2 regions of the Citrobacter sp. GW821-FHT07H02 genome follow, and region 2 is predicted to be linked to the other one. Evidence: riboswitches for the same ligand, from Rfam matches in the RefSeq annotation. Region 2 holds a riboswitch; the other holds the start of a gene.

Region 1 (8,031 bases), on a different contig from region 2:
GATAAAATGGCAGTGTGCGGAAATCATCGTTGCCAAACAGGGCGACGACGCCAAAATCGCCAATCGAAAGTACGCAGGCAAACGCCAGCGCCTGCGCCAGCGGCCGTTTCAGTGCGCGCAGTTCCACCACGTTCAGGCGTGACCATCCCTCGATCCCCAGCGACTGGCACAGCATACTGTAACGTGCCGTCACGTCTCGCATAGGGTTCTCCAGCACTTTCAGTGCGTAAGGAATCGCCATTAACGCATTGGTGAAAATCACAATTCCGTCTGCGGATTCCGGCAAACCGATACTGTTGTTCAGCAGCAGAAAAAAGCCTGTTGCCAGGACAATACCGGGCATGGCAAGAATCAACATGCCGCTCAATTCCAGCGTTTGACCTGCCAGCACCTGTTGCCGTGCCCGCAGTTCTCGGCTACTCCACAACAGCATCATGGTCAGAACCACGCACAGCAAACCGGCGGCCAGTGCGATCCGCAGTGATGTCCACAGGGCCTGCCAGAGCACAGGTTGTGCGAGGACATCCAGCAAATGGCGGTTGAAACCGTCAACAATGACCGCCAATAGCGGAGGCAGCAGTAGCAACAGTGCCAGAATAATCAGCGCTGCGTCGGTCAGGCGGCTATGCAGGCGATCGTCCGGATCGCGCCAGCCTTGCACCAGCGTCGTTCCCGGCGCAATGGCCTTGCTTAAACGCTGGCTGAGCAGCACCAGCGCCAGGCAGCATGTCATCTGGATCAACGCCAGTATTGCCGCCCGCGCAGGATCGAAGTCGTAACTGAGAGCCTGATAAATCGCCAGCTCGATGGTGGTGGCCTGAGGGCCGCCGCCGAGTGAAAGTACGGTCGCAAAACTGGCGAAGCAGAGCATAAAAATGAGCGCCGCCACCGGAGGGATCTGCCGACGTAACCACGGCCACTCCACAAAGCGGAAAAAATTCCAGCCGCGCATGCCTAACTGCGCCGCGAGCTGTCGCTGTTCGCCGGGGATGTTTTCCAGCGCCTGGAGTAGCAAGCGGCTGGCCATCGGCAGATTAAAAAAGACGTGCGCCAGCAGAATGCCCTGCAACCCGTAAGGCGAGAAACGCCACTCCAGCCCCAGCGCTTGCCAGAGTGTGGCGAGCCAGCCCTGGCGACCGTAGACGCTGAGAATACCGAAAACGGCGACCAGTACCGGCAGAATCAGGGTCATGGCGCACAAGCGTAATAACGCCAGACGACCGGGGAAACGGCGTCGGTAAAGCGCCCTGGCAAGGAAAATCGCCGGGACCACCGATAACAGCGCTGAGAGAAACGCCTGCCAGAACGAAAAACGCACCACGTGCCACAGGTAGCTGTCCTGCCAAAGCGAGAGCCATTCTCCCTGCGGCGCGTTAAGCCAGAGCGCCAGAAATGCGGCCAGAGCAACCGCCACTATCAGCGTGGCGGCAGAAAGTCCGGGTATCAGCCAGCCGGGAATTAACGGCTGACGGCGCGTTGCCATTCGCTGATCCATGCCTGACGTTGAGATGCCACTTCAGCAGGAGTGAACTCCAGCGTAGTGGCCGGTTTGGTCAACTGATCAAACCCGGCGGGTAGAGTGACGTTGGTGACAGGGTACATCCAGTTGCCGGTGGGGATGGCGTTCTGGAATGCCGGAGAAACCATAAATTTGAGGAATTTCTCTGCCAGTTCCGGCTGTTTGCTGGCGGCGGTACGGGCGGCGACTTCTACCTGCAGATAGTGGCCTTCGCTGAAGTTTGCCGCAGCGTAATGGTCTTTTTTCTCTTCGATAATGTGATACGCCGGAGAGGTGGTGTAGCTCAGCACCAGATCGCTTTCCCCTTTCAGGAACAGGCCATAGGCTTCGCTCCAGCCTTTGGTGACGGTGACCGTTTTGGCCGCCAGTTTCTGCCAGGCTTCGGGGGCCTTATCGCCATAGACTTTCTGCATCCACAACATCAGTCCAAGACCCGGCGTGCTGGTACGCGGATCCTGATAAATCACGCGCCATTTCTGGTCGCTTTCAACGAGCTCCTTCAGGCTTTTAGGCGGGTTTTTCAGCTTGTTTTTATCATAAACAAACGCGAAGTATCCGTAGTCGAAGGGGACAAAGGTCTCGTTCTGCCAACCGCCAGGTACGTTGACGGCATCAGGCGCAATGCCGCTTTTCGCAAACAGGTTGGTTTGCGTGGCGGCCTCGAGCAGGTTGTTGTCCAGCCCAAGCACCACATCCGCTTTGCTGTTCTTCCCTTCCATACGCAGGCGATTAAGCAACGAGACGCCATCTTCCAGCGCCACCATTTTCAGTTCGCACTGGCAGTCGGCTTCGAAAGCTTTCTTGATGGTGGGACCGGGTCCCCAGTCGGCGGCGAAAGAGTCGTAGGTGTACACGGTCAGGACCGGTTTAGCGAAGGCCGGTGCAGCACACAGCACCAGTAAGGGAAGACATTTTTTTAACACTTTGCACCTCAGTAAAAGAGTGGCAAAGGACTTGAGCATTAGCCTCAAATCCCTTCGCCGGCGTTATCCGGATCAGGTTCGACGGGTATTTTCTCAGCCCGCGCACATGGCGCAGCACCCCGTTGAGAACGGCACATTGTAATGATTACGTGAAGAGATCAAAAGGGTTAAGGATCCGGTGGGGCAAACCACGCCGATTTAAAGTCGAACCAGCCGAGCGTATTCATCCGCAAGCCGCGCATACTGCGCTGTCCCTGAATGATCAGCCAGTGGTGAATGAGCGGCACAATCGCTTTGCTGGCGAGCAACTGTTGGCACCACGCGGCCAGATTCATCTCGCCTGCGTGCCATTGCGCGGCATCTTCCTTCCAGTCTCGTGGGATACAGTTTTGTAGCAAAGGCACTTCGCATAAGTGAGCGAATAGTGAGAAATCGAGCGGCAACGTAAAGTTGGCGCTATTTAGCCAGATGTCGCTTTCGATCTCGCCTGCGTGCCACTGATCGTAGTCGATCTCCTGAATATTCAGGTGAACCTGATGTTCTGCCAGCAGGTCGCTCATGATCTGGGCGATAACCCGATGTTCAATGTGTTCGCGATAGTACGTCAGCGTCAGGGTTTCCAGACCCGCAGGTTTTTCACCGCGCCCCGGCCGGGCATGGTGCCAGCGGGGCAGTAATCCATAGGCGGGGAACCACAGGCGCTGGTACTGCTCATCGGCGTGGTAAAGCAAATGGGTAGGGGAAAGCACGTGGCTTACCCACTCTCTGACGTGCTGATTGGCACCGCGATGGGTTCGCGCATCAAAGAGTAAATAGTAACAGCCTTCCTCAAGACGACTCTCAATGGCCTTTTCACTTTCTACAGTGCCTTCGAGCATCAGGCCGCACGTCGGTTCTTCGCTAATGTCCGGCAACACCCAAACATTCACTTCATCAATGAGTGCCCGATAGCCAAAGTAATCGTCAAAGGCGTGGATCTTCAGCTGATTACGCGTATTGCGCATCACGGCATAAGGGCCAGTACCTATTGGATGGCTGGAGAAATTGTTCAGGGTTTCCCATTCTCGCGGCAGGATCATCGCCGGAACCTGGCCTAACAACCACGGAAGCCAGCGATCGGGTTGTGAGAGATGGACATCCAGCGTCCAGGTTGTCGGAGAGACAATCTGCGTGATGTGCGAGTAGAGCGGAAGGGCGTTGATGCGCGTGAGAGACGCCACCACATCTTCCATTTCCAGCTCTCGCCCGTGGTGAAAGTGAATCCCCGGTCGCAGAAAGAATCGCCATTGCAAAGGAGAAATTTGCTGCCAGTGATGGGCAATATCGGCTTCCAGTTCCCCATTTTCCTCATTTACGCGGGTTAGCGCGCTGAAGATTTGCCGGGCGATGTGGGTTTCAGAACGGCGTAATGCGCTGCCCGGCAGCAGGTTGTGCATCGGTCGATAGTAAAGCACACGCAGGATATGTCGGCCCTGACGGAAGCTGCGCCCCAGATGTGAAACCAGCATTTGCCGTACGGCCGTTTTGTCACCGACTAATTGCACCAGCTGGTCTATGCGGTCCTGCTCCAGCAGGTCCTCCGCCCGCTGTTGCTGTAGCGCAAGTCCGGTGTAGAGGAAGGTCAGGCGTGAGCGTTTACCGCGTCCGACTTCGGCTTCCCAGGTCAGCCAGCCGCGCGCCTGCATGGTGTTCAGCAGCGTACGCATATGGCGGCGGGAGCAACTTAACAGTTCCGCCAGCTCATTCAGCGTGGTGTCTTGCGTTTTTCCATCACAGCATTGCCACAGACGGATGAACTGTTGTTGCAGACGACCTGAAGACATAAAAGAGGAACTCCTGCGAAAAACTCAGCAATTTTATAATCCCCATATTAGGCCAATAATGGATTCCGATGAAGCAATATGGAGAGGTCGACTATGCGTCCGTTTTTTCTGCACTACTTTACCGCGACAGAAGGGTTGTCCTGGTTGGCTTGCCTGAGCGCGCCGCAGCGCTTAAAGGTGCTCGAAGAACTGATGCAATGGGAGGTGACAGCCTGACCTCTGAGGTCCAAATTGCAGACATCATGTGTGACTGAGTATTGGTGTAGGCTCTGGCCTAAAATCACCCGCCAGCAGATAATACCTGCTGGCTTTTTTCGTTTCAGCAGCACAATTAAGGAACTGTATGCTCTGGATTATGACGATGGGGCGGCGTCTTAACGGCGTTTACGCGGCGTTCATGCTGGTGGCTTTTATGATGGGCGTGGCAGGCGCGCTTCAGGCACCGACGTTGAGCCTGTTTTTGAGCCGTGAAGTGGGGGCGCAACCGTTTTGGGTCGGGCTGTTTTATACGGTAAACGCCATTGCCGGGATCGCGGTGAGTCTGGGGCTGGCAAAACGTTCGGATAGCCGGGGCGACCGCCGTCGACTGATCATGTTTTGCTGTCTGATGGCCATCGGTAACGCGCTGTTGTTTGCGTTTAATCGCCATTACCTCACGTTGATTACCTGTGGCGTACTGCTGGCATCGCTGGCGAATAGCGCCATGCCGCAGCTGTTTGCGCTGGCGCGGGAGTATGCAGACAGTTCGGCGCGGGAAGTGGTGATGTTCAGCTCGGTGATGCGTGCCCAGCTCTCGCTGGCGTGGGTGATTGGCCCGCCGCTGGCGTTTATGCTGGCGCTGAATTATGGCTTCACCACGATGTTTGCTATTGCGGCCGGGATCTTTGCTATCAGCCTCGTGCTGATTGCGTTGATACTGCCTTCGGTGGCGCGCGTTGAGCAACCCGTTGATGCGCCTGAAACGCCGACCGGCGGCTGGCAGGATAAAAATGTGCGGATGTTGTTTATTGCCTCCACCTTAATGTGGACCTGCAACACCATGTACATCATTGATATGCCGCTCTGGATTAGCAGCGATCTTGGGCTGCCGGATAAACTGGCGGGGATCCTGATGGGGACGGCAGCAGGGCTGGAAATTCCGGCGATGATCCTCGCGGGCTATTATGTGAAGCGCTTCGGAAAGCGGCGCATGATGATCACGGCGGTCGCGGCAGGCGTCCTTTTCTATCTTGGACTTATCTTTTTTCACAGCCATGCGGCGTTGCTGGTGTTGCAACTGTTTAATGCGGTGTTTATTGGCATTATCGCGGGTATCGGGATGTTGTGGTTTCAGGATCTGATGCCGGGGCGGGCGGGGTCGGCAACAACGTTGTTCACCAACAGTATTTCAACGGGAGTGATCCTGGCCGGAGTTATCCAGGGCGCGGTAGCGCAAAGTTACGGGCATTTTGCCGTCTATTGGGTGATTGCGGCGATCTCTGTGGTGACGCTGGCGATGACCGGACGAGTAAAAGATGTTTAATTTTGCCGGGTGGCGGCTTCGCCTTACCCGGCCTACACGGACTTTGTAGGCCCGTGCAAACGAAGTGCCGCCGGGCAATTCTCCCAGGCGGCACCTGGGGTTAGCGCATAAACACCGGTTGCTTCTCTTCATATGCCGTAATGGCATCTTCGTGTTGCAGTGTCAGCCCGATGCTGTCCAGACCGTTCATCATGCAGTGGCGGCGAAATGCGTCGAGCGCAAAGGGGTAGGATTTATCTCCCGCTTTTACCACCTGAGCCTCCAGGTCCACGTCGAATGTGATGCCCGGATTCGCCTGCACCAGGGTAAACAGTTCATCCACTTCCGCATCGCTTAACTTTACTGGCAACAACTGATTGTTGAAGCTGTTGCCGTAGAAAATATCCGCGAAGCTGGGGGCGATGACCACTTTGAACCCGTAATCCGTCAGCGCCCATGGCGCGTGCTCGCGTGAAGAACCGCAGCCAAAGTTTTCCCGCGCCAGAAGAATGGAGGCCCCTTTATATTGCGGGAAGTTCAGTACGAACTCCGGGTTGGGCTGCTGGCCCTGTTCATCCAGGAATCGCCAGTCGTTAAACAGGTGTGCGCCAAAGCCGGTACGGGTGACTTTCTGCAAAAACTGCTTAGGAATAATGGCGTCGGTGTCGACGTTGGCGGCATCCAGCGGGACAACCAGGCCTGTATGTTGGATAAATTTCTCTGCCATGGTGGTTTCCTTATTTGATGCTGCGAATGTCGGCAAAATAACCGGTAACGGCGGCGGCGGCGGCCATGGCCGGGCTGACTAAGTGTGTGCGTCCACCGCGTCCCTGACGACCTTCAAAGTTACGGTTGCTGGTGGAAGCGCAACGTTCACCCGGATTCAGGCGATCGTTGTTCATTGCCAGACACATGGAACAACCGGGTAAACGCCACTCAAAACCGGCTTCAATGAAGATCTTGTCCAGACCTTCCGCTTCCGCCTGGGCTTTCACCGGGCCAGAGCCTGGCACGACCAGCGCCTGTACACCCGGAGCCACTTTGCGGCCTTTGGCGATTTCTGCCGCCGCACGCAAATCTTCAATACGCGAGTTGGTGCAGGAGCCGATAAATACTTTATCAATAGCCACTTCCGTTAACGGAATACCGGGTTTCAGTCCCATATAGGCCAGCGCTTTTTCGGCGGAGGCGCGTTCGACCGGGTCGGCAAATGATGCGGGATCGGGAATATTCTCCGTCACGGAGATGACCTGGCCTGGGTTGGTGCCCCAGGTGACCTGCGGCGCGATCTCTTCCGCCTGCAGGGTAACGACGGTATCAAATTTGGCGCCATCGTCGGTCTTCAGGGTTTTCCAGTATGCTACGGCATCGGTAAAATCTTTCCCCTTCGGCGCGTGCAGACGACCCTGTACATAGTTGAAGGTGGTGTCATCCGGCGCGACCAGACCGGCTTTCGCGCCCATTTCGATGGCCATGTTGCACAGCGTCATACGGCCTTCCATGCTCAGGGCCTGGATCGCGTCACCGCAAAATTCAACCACATGTCCGGTACCGCCAGCGCTGCCGGTTTTCCCAATGATCGCCAGCACGATATCTTTTGCCGTAATCCCCGGCGCCGCAGTGCCATTAACTTCGATTTTCATGGTTTTAGCGCGGCCCTGTTTCAGGGTCTGCGTCGCCAGAACGTGCTCAACTTCAGAGGTTCCGATTCCGAACGCCAGTGCGCCAAATGCGCCGTGGGTCGCCGTGTGGGAGTCGCCGCAGACAATGGTCATGCCCGGTAAGGTGATACCCTGTTCAGGGCCCATCACGTGGACGATGCCCTGATACGGGTGATTCAGGTCGTACAGCTCGACGCCGAACGCGTTGCAGTTTTTAATCAACTCCTGCATCTGAATGCGGGCCATCTCGCCGGATGCGTTGATGTCTTTGGTTTGCGTGGAGACGTTGTGATCCATCGTCGCGAAGGTTTTACCCGGCTGGCGAACCGGACGGCCATGCGCGCGCAGACCATCAAATGCCTGCGGAGAGGTCACTTCATGCACCAGATGACGGTCGATATATAACAGCGGGGTTTCGTTCGGCGCCTCATAGACGACGTGCGCATCGAACAATTTTTCATACAATGTTTTAGCCATGATTACACCCCTTCTGCGACGTAGCGGGCGATGATATCGCCCATCTCATCGGTACTGACTGCGGCAGCGCCACGGGCTAAATCACCGGTGCGGATACCTTCTTCTAACGCGCGATTAATGGCGCTTT
Region 2 (8,031 bases):
ACTCTGGCGGCGCTCAATATGGCTGATTGCCCACGCGTCTAAATCGGGCTTCAGCGTTTCGCCTTCGCAGGTGGTGATGGTTTGATTGGCGTGCCAGCGTCCCTGGCGTAAAACCACCCGCCCCTGACGCAACGCGTCGCTGGTCTGGCGGATTTGATCGGCGCGATAGCGGTATAGCGCAATTTGATCGCTGGAAAGCTGCTGTTTCTGCCCGCCAACCTCACGCTGCATAAAGCTCAGTTCACCACGATCGTCGAATCGGGCGCGAATATGCTCTGCCGGTTTACCGTAAACGTTGAATTCAATCAGAGAAAGCGTATCACCTTGCCAGCGATATTCAGCCGTGGTCGTCTCGCCGCTGCGCCATGGGCTAAAGACGGAAAGCAGATGAACATCACCGCCGGAATCTTTACGCCAGACACGCACCGCCCCCTGATCGTCCGCGTAACCGCTGGCCGTAAAGGGGGGAAGCGAAGAGTGCTGACTGCACGCGGTCAGCAATAGCGCGCCTGCCAACGTCAGCGTACGACGCCAGACAGACAAAAGGGGCGAACCCGCCCCTTCGCTAAAACTGTTCACTGCCACGCGAATTACTTAACTGCGTCTTTCAGTGCTTTGCCAGAAACAAATGCCGGCACGTTAGCTGCGGCGATTTTGATTTCTTTACCGGTCTGCGGGTTGCGGCCAGTGCGCTCAGCGCGGTGGTTCACTTTGAAGGTACCGAAACCAACCAGTTGTACAGCATCGCCTTCTTTCAGAGACTCAGTAATAGCAGCCAGAGTGGATTCCAGAGCAGCTTTAGCCTGGGTTTTGGACAGTTCTGCTTTGTCTGCAATTACATCAATCAGTTGAGTCTTGTTCATAAGTTATCCTTACAATGTGTTTATCGCTTGCTAAGCATCGAGTGCGACGAAAATGCCAGAAAAGCACTCTCCTGCATACACGCACCGATAGCCACTTTTTTTCGCCCCCCAAATGTAGACCAGACGGGGGGCGGAAGGGAAGCCTTCAGGCATGACAAATCAGGCGTTAAATCACGTTTTCTGGTCTCATTGCGGAAAAATTATACCGATATTACTCTCGCCGGACTCGCGCAGGTCTGCGCGTAACCCTTTTATCAGCTCAATATCGCGTTCTTCGCAATCGGCCAAAAGTCGGAATATTTCCCACTGAATGTCCCATTCTTGCTCAACCGCAGGGTTCTCTTTGAGCTCTTCATCGGTCATTTCACGACCAGCTTGCGTCATTTCCAGCATCGCAACGGTGGTAATAGACGTCTTACTGACTTCAATCGCATGCTCCAGCGTTTCACCACTCAGACGCGAGTGCATCAATTCGCTTAATGCCACACAGGCATCAATCGCGGGATAAACGCCGTACAAATCGTAATCATCTGCCGACGGAATGGCCTCTTCAAACTTTTCCAGCTGGCTGTCGAAATTGATTTTCGCATCTTTGACCGTCAGCACTTCCCAAATCAAATCCAGAATTCGGCGGTAAATCTGCCCATCGCCAAATTCAGTTTGCTGACAGAACATGGCGTAGTTGGGGTACATGCGTTCGCACAAACAGGCCATAAAAGTGACATGCTGCCAGCTTTCCAGCTTCTCAAGGCGCAGATGAATCGGGTTTTGTAACATGATGAGATCTCGAAAACGATAATTAGCGGAAGTGTACCTGAATCAAGGCTGAATTTCTTGCCAACGCGCAAATGCCGGACGGTCCGACGCCACCGCGTCAGCCCAGCGCGTAGGCTCGGGTAAGCGATACCCTTTCATACAGCGTTGTACCCACGCAAGGGCGCTGTCCAGCCCAACCCGGTGCCCGGTCGAAACAAACAGTGGATTGCAGCGCGCTTTGCTACGCCAGACCCATGCCAGCTGCTCGCCCTTATCCATTAACGGCGCCAGCGCGCCGGGTTCGGCAGAGAGAGGGTCAAATTTGCCGCACAGCCGTTTTTTCGCCACGCCGATGGTCGGCACATCCACCAGCAGCCCAAAATGGCTGGCAACACCGAGGCGACGCGGATGAGAAATACCGTGGCCATCGACAAACACTAAATCAGGCTTATGCGAGAGTTGCTCCCACGCGGCCAGCAGCGCGGGATATTCACGAAAGGAGAGAAAGCCAGGAATATACGGCATGGTGGTGGCGATGCGCGCCACCTTGTACTCCACCAGCTCAAGCGAAGGATACTTCAACAGTACCATTGCGGCTCGCGTCACTTCACCGCCCTGCTCAAACCCAACATCAGCGCCTGCGATCAGATCCGGAGGATCGTTATCCAGACGATCCTCGCGGGAAACCGATGCAGCCAGTTCAAGCTGTTGAGCGCGTAGCGACGCGAGATCCATGCCGATCCCTTACTGGTGATACTGCGCTGAAATCCGGTGTACTGCCTCCACAAAGGTTCCAGCATGTTCTGGCGGCACATCCTGGTGAATGCCGTGCCCAAGGTTGAAGACGTGGCCTTCACCCTGGCCGAATCCCGCCAGAATCGTCGCGACCTCTTCTTCAATACGCGCCGCTGGTGCATACAGCATGGAAGGATCCATATTCCCCTGCAGCGCCACTTTATGTCCTACGCGACGACGCGCATCGGCAATGTCTGTGGTCCAGTCGAGTCCCAGCGCATCACAGCCCGTTTCCGCCATCGCTTCCAGCCATTGGCCGCCGCCTTTGGTAAACAGCGTGACCGGCACACGACGCCCTTCATTCTCACGCAGGAGACCATCGACGATTTTATGCATGTAATAGAGCGAGAACTGCTGATAATCGCGCCCGGTCAGCACGCCGCCCCAGGTATCGAAAATCATCACCGACTGCGCGCCCGCTTTGATCTGCGCATTGAGATACAACGTGACGCTTTTCGCCAGTTTATCGAGCAGTAAATGGAGCGCCTGCGGGTCTGCATACATCATCTTTTTAATGACGGTAAAGGCTTTGCTGCTACCGCCTTCCACCATGTACGTTGCCAGCGTCCATGGACTGCCGGAAAAACCAATCAACGGGACTTCGCCTTTCAGTTCGCGACGAATAGTGCGTACTGCATTCATCACGTAGCCCAGTTCATCCTCGGGATCAGGGATTGGCAGTTTTTCGACGTCGGCTTTGCAGGTCACCGGCGCGGTAAAGCGCGGGCCTTCTCCGGCTTCAAAGTAAAGCCCCAGGCCCATCGCATCCGGAATGGTCAGGATGTCCGAAAAGAGGATCGCCGCATCAAGCGGGTAACGGCGCAGCGGCTGGAGCGTGACTTCGCACGCCAGCTCGGCATTTTTGCACAGTGACATAAAATCGCCCGCTTGTGCGCGGGTGGCTTTATACTCCGGGAGATAACGGCCTGCCTGGCGCATCATCCATACAGGGGTGACATCAACGGGCTGGCGCAGCAGCGCACGCAGGTAACGATCGTTTTTCAGTTCGGTCATTTTTACATTCCTTTAGCGTTATGCGTCCAGTGTATCATGTCACTCGTACTCTGCCCGACACATTGCCACCGTATCTTCGATCAACCGACGAGCGACAGTGCCCGGCGGCGGCAGTAGCGGAAGATCGTCATAACGATACCAACCCGCGTCCAGTAACTCCTTCGGATCGATAACAATCTCCCCGCTGTCGTACTCTGCCATAAACGCAGTCATGAGCGACATCGGGAATGGCCACGGCTGCGACGTGACATAGCGCAGGTTCTTCACTTTAATACGGCTTTCTTCCATGACTTCACGCGCCACCGCTTGTTCCAGGGTTTCCCCCACTTCAACAAATCCGGCCAGCACCGTATGCACGCCATTGCGATGGCGGGTATGTTGGGCGAGCAAAAGGGTGTCTTCACGGCGAATCGCCACAATAATGCAAGGCGCTATCTGAGGGTAATAGCGTTCGCGGCAATGACTGCACAACATGGCCCATTCGGTTTTACTCGGGTACATTGTGTGCCCGCAGTAGCCACAGAATTTATGTGAACGGTAAAACTCCGCCAGTTGCACGCCGCGCCCCGCCAGTTGAAACAGACCGACATCCTGATCGATAACCTGTCGTACGGACCCCATATCATGGCGGCGATGCTGCTGTACCAACCAGATGGGTTCGCCTTCCCACTCCCCAATCTGGAGTGCGCGCTGCCCCGTCAGATCAAAACTTGCCGCTTCGCCATGCGGCAGCTCTCCGCGAGGTAGCCATATTTTTTGCTCATGGCTGACAATCCACCAGCCGCTGTCTAATTTTTCAATTATACGATCCATATCTCTTGCGCTACCTTTGCTTCACAGGCATGTTGTTTACATTATTTTTACATTTTTGAGTGAGCAGTTTTTTGAATCTAAACTTGCGGAGTCAATCATGTTAAACCAGCTGGATAACCTGACAGAGCACGTCAGAGGAAGTAATAAACTGGTTGATCGCTGGCTACATGTACGTAAGCATCTGCTCGTGGCTTACTACAATTTGGTTGGCATTAAGCCTGGCAAAGAATCGTACATGCGCTTAAACGAAAAAGCGCTGGATGATTTTTGTCAAAGTCTGGTCGATTACCTTTCCGCCGGACACTTCAGTATTTATGAACGTATTCTCCATAAATTGGAAGGTAACGGGCAGCTTTTAAACGCAACGAAAATTTGGCCGCTGCTGGAAGCCAATACGCAACGCATTATGGATTACTACGACTCCAGCCTGGAAATGGCCATCGATCATGATAACTATCTTGAATTTCAAAAGGTTTTATCAGATATCGGCGAAGCGCTGGAATCCCGATTTATCCTTGAAGACAAGCTGATCATGCTGGTCTTTGACGCGATGCACGACAGTGCCAGGGCAAAACGTCCTGCTTGAGTTCGACGCTATTAACGCGTAACTTACCTTTGTCGCCCCCTTTACTGGGGGTTATTTCTTGTCGGAGTGCCCAGTGTGAAAGCACGGGCTGAGACCGTTAATTCGGGATCCGCGGAACCTGATCAGGTTAAAACCTGCGAAGGGAACAAGAGTCAATCTGCTATTGCATCGCCATTGCGGCGATCGTCTCTCTTGCTTCATCCGTCGTCTGACAAGCCACGTCCTTACTTTTTTGGAATGAGCTATGTCTGCAACAAAATTAACCCGTCGCCAGCAACGCGAACAAGCACAACACTTCATCAATACGCTGGAAGGCACCGCCTTTCCTAACTCCAGACGGATCTATATCACCGGCTCGCAGGCGGATATCCGCATCCCAATGCGGGAAATCCAGCTTAGTCCGACGTTAACCGGCGGCACAAAAGACCATCCACAATACGAAGAAAACGAAGCCATTCCGGTGTATGACACCTCGGGTCCGTACGGCGATCCTGATATCGCGATTAATGTTGAACAGGGTCTGGCAAAACTGCGTCAACCGTGGATTGACGCCCGCACCGATAGTGAAGCACTGACCGACCGCAGCTCTGCCTATACCAAAGAGCGCCTGGCCGATGACGGTCTGGACGAACTCCGTTTCACGGGCCTGTTAACGCCGAAACGTGCCAAAGCCGGGAAATGCGTCACGCAATTGCATTATGCGCGCCAGGGTATCGTCACGCCGGAGATGGAGTTCATCGCTATCCGTGAAAATATGGGGCGCGAGCGTATTCGCAGCGAAGTGTTACGCCACCAGCATCCAGGCGAAGGCTTTGGCGCACGCCTGCCGGAAAACATCACCCCGGAGTTTGTCCGTGATGAAGTGGCCGCCGGACGCGCGATTATTCCTGCGAACATTAACCATCCGGAATCTGAGCCAATGATTATTGGCCGCAACTTCCTGGTCAAAGTAAACGCCAATATCGGCAATTCTGCGGTGACCTCTTCCATCGAAGAAGAGGTCGAAAAACTGGTCTGGTCCACACGCTGGGGGGCAGATACGGTGATGGACCTTTCAACAGGCCGCTATATCCACGAAACCCGCGAGTGGATCCTGCGTAACAGCCCGGTGCCGATCGGTACAGTGCCGATCTACCAGGCGCTGGAGAAGGTCAATGGGATCGCCGAAGATCTGACCTGGGAAGCCTTCCGCGATACGCTGCTGGAGCAGGCGGAACAGGGGGTGGATTACTTCACCATCCACGCAGGTGTGCTGCTGCGCTACGTGCCGATGACCGCTAAACGGCTGACCGGGATTGTCTCGCGCGGCGGTTCAATTATGGCGAAATGGTGCCTCTCCCATCATCAGGAAAACTTCCTCTACGAGCACTTCCGTGAGATTTGCGAAATCTGCGCCGCCTACGACGTTGCACTCTCTCTCGGTGATGGCCTGCGTCCTGGCTCCGTTCGTGACGCCAACGACGAAGCACAGTTTGCCGAACTGCATACGCTCGGCGAACTGACCAAAATCGCCTGGGAATATGACGTACAGGTAATGATTGAAGGTCCGGGACATGTCCCGATGCAGATGATCCGTCGCAACATGACCGAAGAACTGGAGCACTGTCATGAAGCGCCGTTCTACACCTTAGGCCCATTGACCACCGATATTGCACCGGGTTATGACCATTTCACTTCCGGGATTGGCGCGGCGATGATTGGCTGGTTTGGCTGCGCGATGCTCTGCTACGTCACCCCGAAAGAGCACCTCGGCCTGCCAAACAAAGAAGATGTGAAACAGGGGCTGATCACCTACAAGATCGCCGCGCACGCCGCCGACCTGGCGAAGGGCCACCCGGGCGCGCAAATTCGCGATAACGCCATGTCGAAAGCGCGCTTCGAATTCCGTTGGGAAGACCAGTTTAATCTGGCCCTCGACCCGTTCACCGCCCGTGCGTACCACGATGAAACGCTGCCGCAGGAATCCGGCAAAGTCGCCCACTTCTGCTCCATGTGTGGGCCGAAGTTCTGCTCGATGAAAATCAGCCAGGAAGTTCGTGACTACGCCGCCGCACAAACCATTGAAGTGGGCATGGCAGACATGTCGGAGAACTTCCGTGCCAAAGGCGGTGAAATCTATCTGAAGCGGGAGGAAGCCTGATGTACCAGCCTGATTTCCCCACCGTCCCTTTCCGTCTCGGACTTTATCCGGTGGTAGACAGCGTACTCTGGATTGAACGCCTGCTGGAGGCGGGCGTGCGCACGATCCAACTGCGGATTAAAGATAAGCGCGATGAAGACGTGGAAGCGGACGTTATCGCCGCGATTACGCTGGGGCGTCGTTTTGACGCCCGGTTGTTCATCAACGACTACTGGCGACTGGCGATCAAGCACAACGCGTACGGTGTCCATCTGGGTCAGGAAGATCTCGAAACCACCGATCTGAAGGCGATTCAGGCGGCAGGGCTGCGCCTTGGCGTCTCGACCCATGATGATATGGAAATTGACGTGGCGCTGGCCGCGCGTCCTTCGTATATCGCGCTGGGGCATGTCTTCCCAACACAAACCAAACAGATGCCCTCCGCCCCGCAAGGGCTGGAACAGCTGGCACGCCATATTGAACGTCTGGCTGATTATCCTGCCGTCGCCATCGGCGGGATTAGCCTTGAGCGCGCGCCTACGGTACTGGCTACCGGGGTCGGCAGTATTGCCGTCGTCAGCGCGATTACGCAGGCAACAGACTGGCGTGCCGCCACCGCGCAGTTGCTTTCGGTAGCAGGAGCTGGCGATGAATGATCGTGACTTTATGCGCTACAGCCGCCAGATCTTGCTTGGCGATATCGCGATTGAAGGGCAGCAAAAGCTGCTCGCAAGCCACGTGCTGGTCATCGGTTTAGGCGGATTAGGCTCGCCCGCCGCGCTCTATCTTGCGGGCGCGGGCATCGGCACGTTGGTTCTGGCTGACGATGACGATGTACATCTGAGTAACCTGCAACGGCAAATTCTCTTCACTACCGATGATATCGCCCGCCCGAAATCGCACGTCACGAAGCAGAGACTGGCGCGTCTCAACCCGGATATTGAACTGGTGGCGTTACAGCAACGTCTCTCCGGCGATGCGCTTCGACACGCGGTCGCAAATGCTGATGTGGTACTGGATTGTACCGACAACATGGCCACCCGCCAGGCGATCAACGCCGCCTGCGTCGCGCTCAATACGCCACT

The links. Region 2 has a riboswitch for thiamine pyrophosphate ahead of thiC (phosphomethylpyrimidine synthase ThiC). Riboswitches for the same ligand answer to the same signal wherever they lie in the genome.
Region 1: linked by a shared signal. The riboswitch ahead of thiB (thiamine ABC transporter substrate binding subunit) and the one ahead of thiC (phosphomethylpyrimidine synthase ThiC) in region 2 are both predicted to bind thiamine pyrophosphate.

The regions. Positions count from the first base shown of each region.
Region 1 is NZ_JBWKPZ010000004.1:101,762-109,792, forward strand. Features, by position in the region: gene thiP (thiamine/thiamine pyrophosphate ABC transporter permease ThiP) at 1-1,483, opposite strand, end outside; gene thiB (thiamine ABC transporter substrate binding subunit) at 1,459-2,442, opposite strand; TPP riboswitch at 2,474-2,574, opposite strand; gene sgrR (HTH-type transcriptional regulator SgrR) at 2,610-4,265, opposite strand; gene sgrT (glucose uptake inhibitor SgrT) at 4,359-4,481, shown strand; gene AC07NP_RS07465 (sugar efflux transporter) at 4,609-5,787, shown strand; gene leuD (3-isopropylmalate dehydratase small subunit) at 5,888-6,493, opposite strand; gene leuC (3-isopropylmalate dehydratase large subunit) at 6,504-7,904, opposite strand; gene leuB (3-isopropylmalate dehydrogenase) at 7,907-8,031, opposite strand, start outside.
Region 2 is NZ_JBWKPZ010000031.1:22,823-30,853, reverse strand. Features, by position in the region: gene AC07NP_RS21690 (DUF1481 domain-containing protein) at 1-579, opposite strand, end outside; gene hupA (nucleoid-associated protein HU-alpha) at 591-863, opposite strand; gene AC07NP_RS21680 (YjaG family protein) at 1,050-1,640, opposite strand; gene nfi (deoxyribonuclease V) at 1,683-2,354, opposite strand; gene hemE (uroporphyrinogen decarboxylase) at 2,364-3,428, opposite strand; gene nudC (NAD(+) diphosphatase) at 3,468-4,241, opposite strand; gene rsd (sigma D regulator) at 4,339-4,827, shown strand; TPP riboswitch at 4,880-4,989, shown strand; gene thiC (phosphomethylpyrimidine synthase ThiC) at 5,072-6,967, shown strand; gene thiE (thiamine phosphate synthase) at 6,967-7,602, shown strand; gene thiF (thiazole biosynthesis adenylyltransferase ThiF) at 7,595-8,031, shown strand, end outside.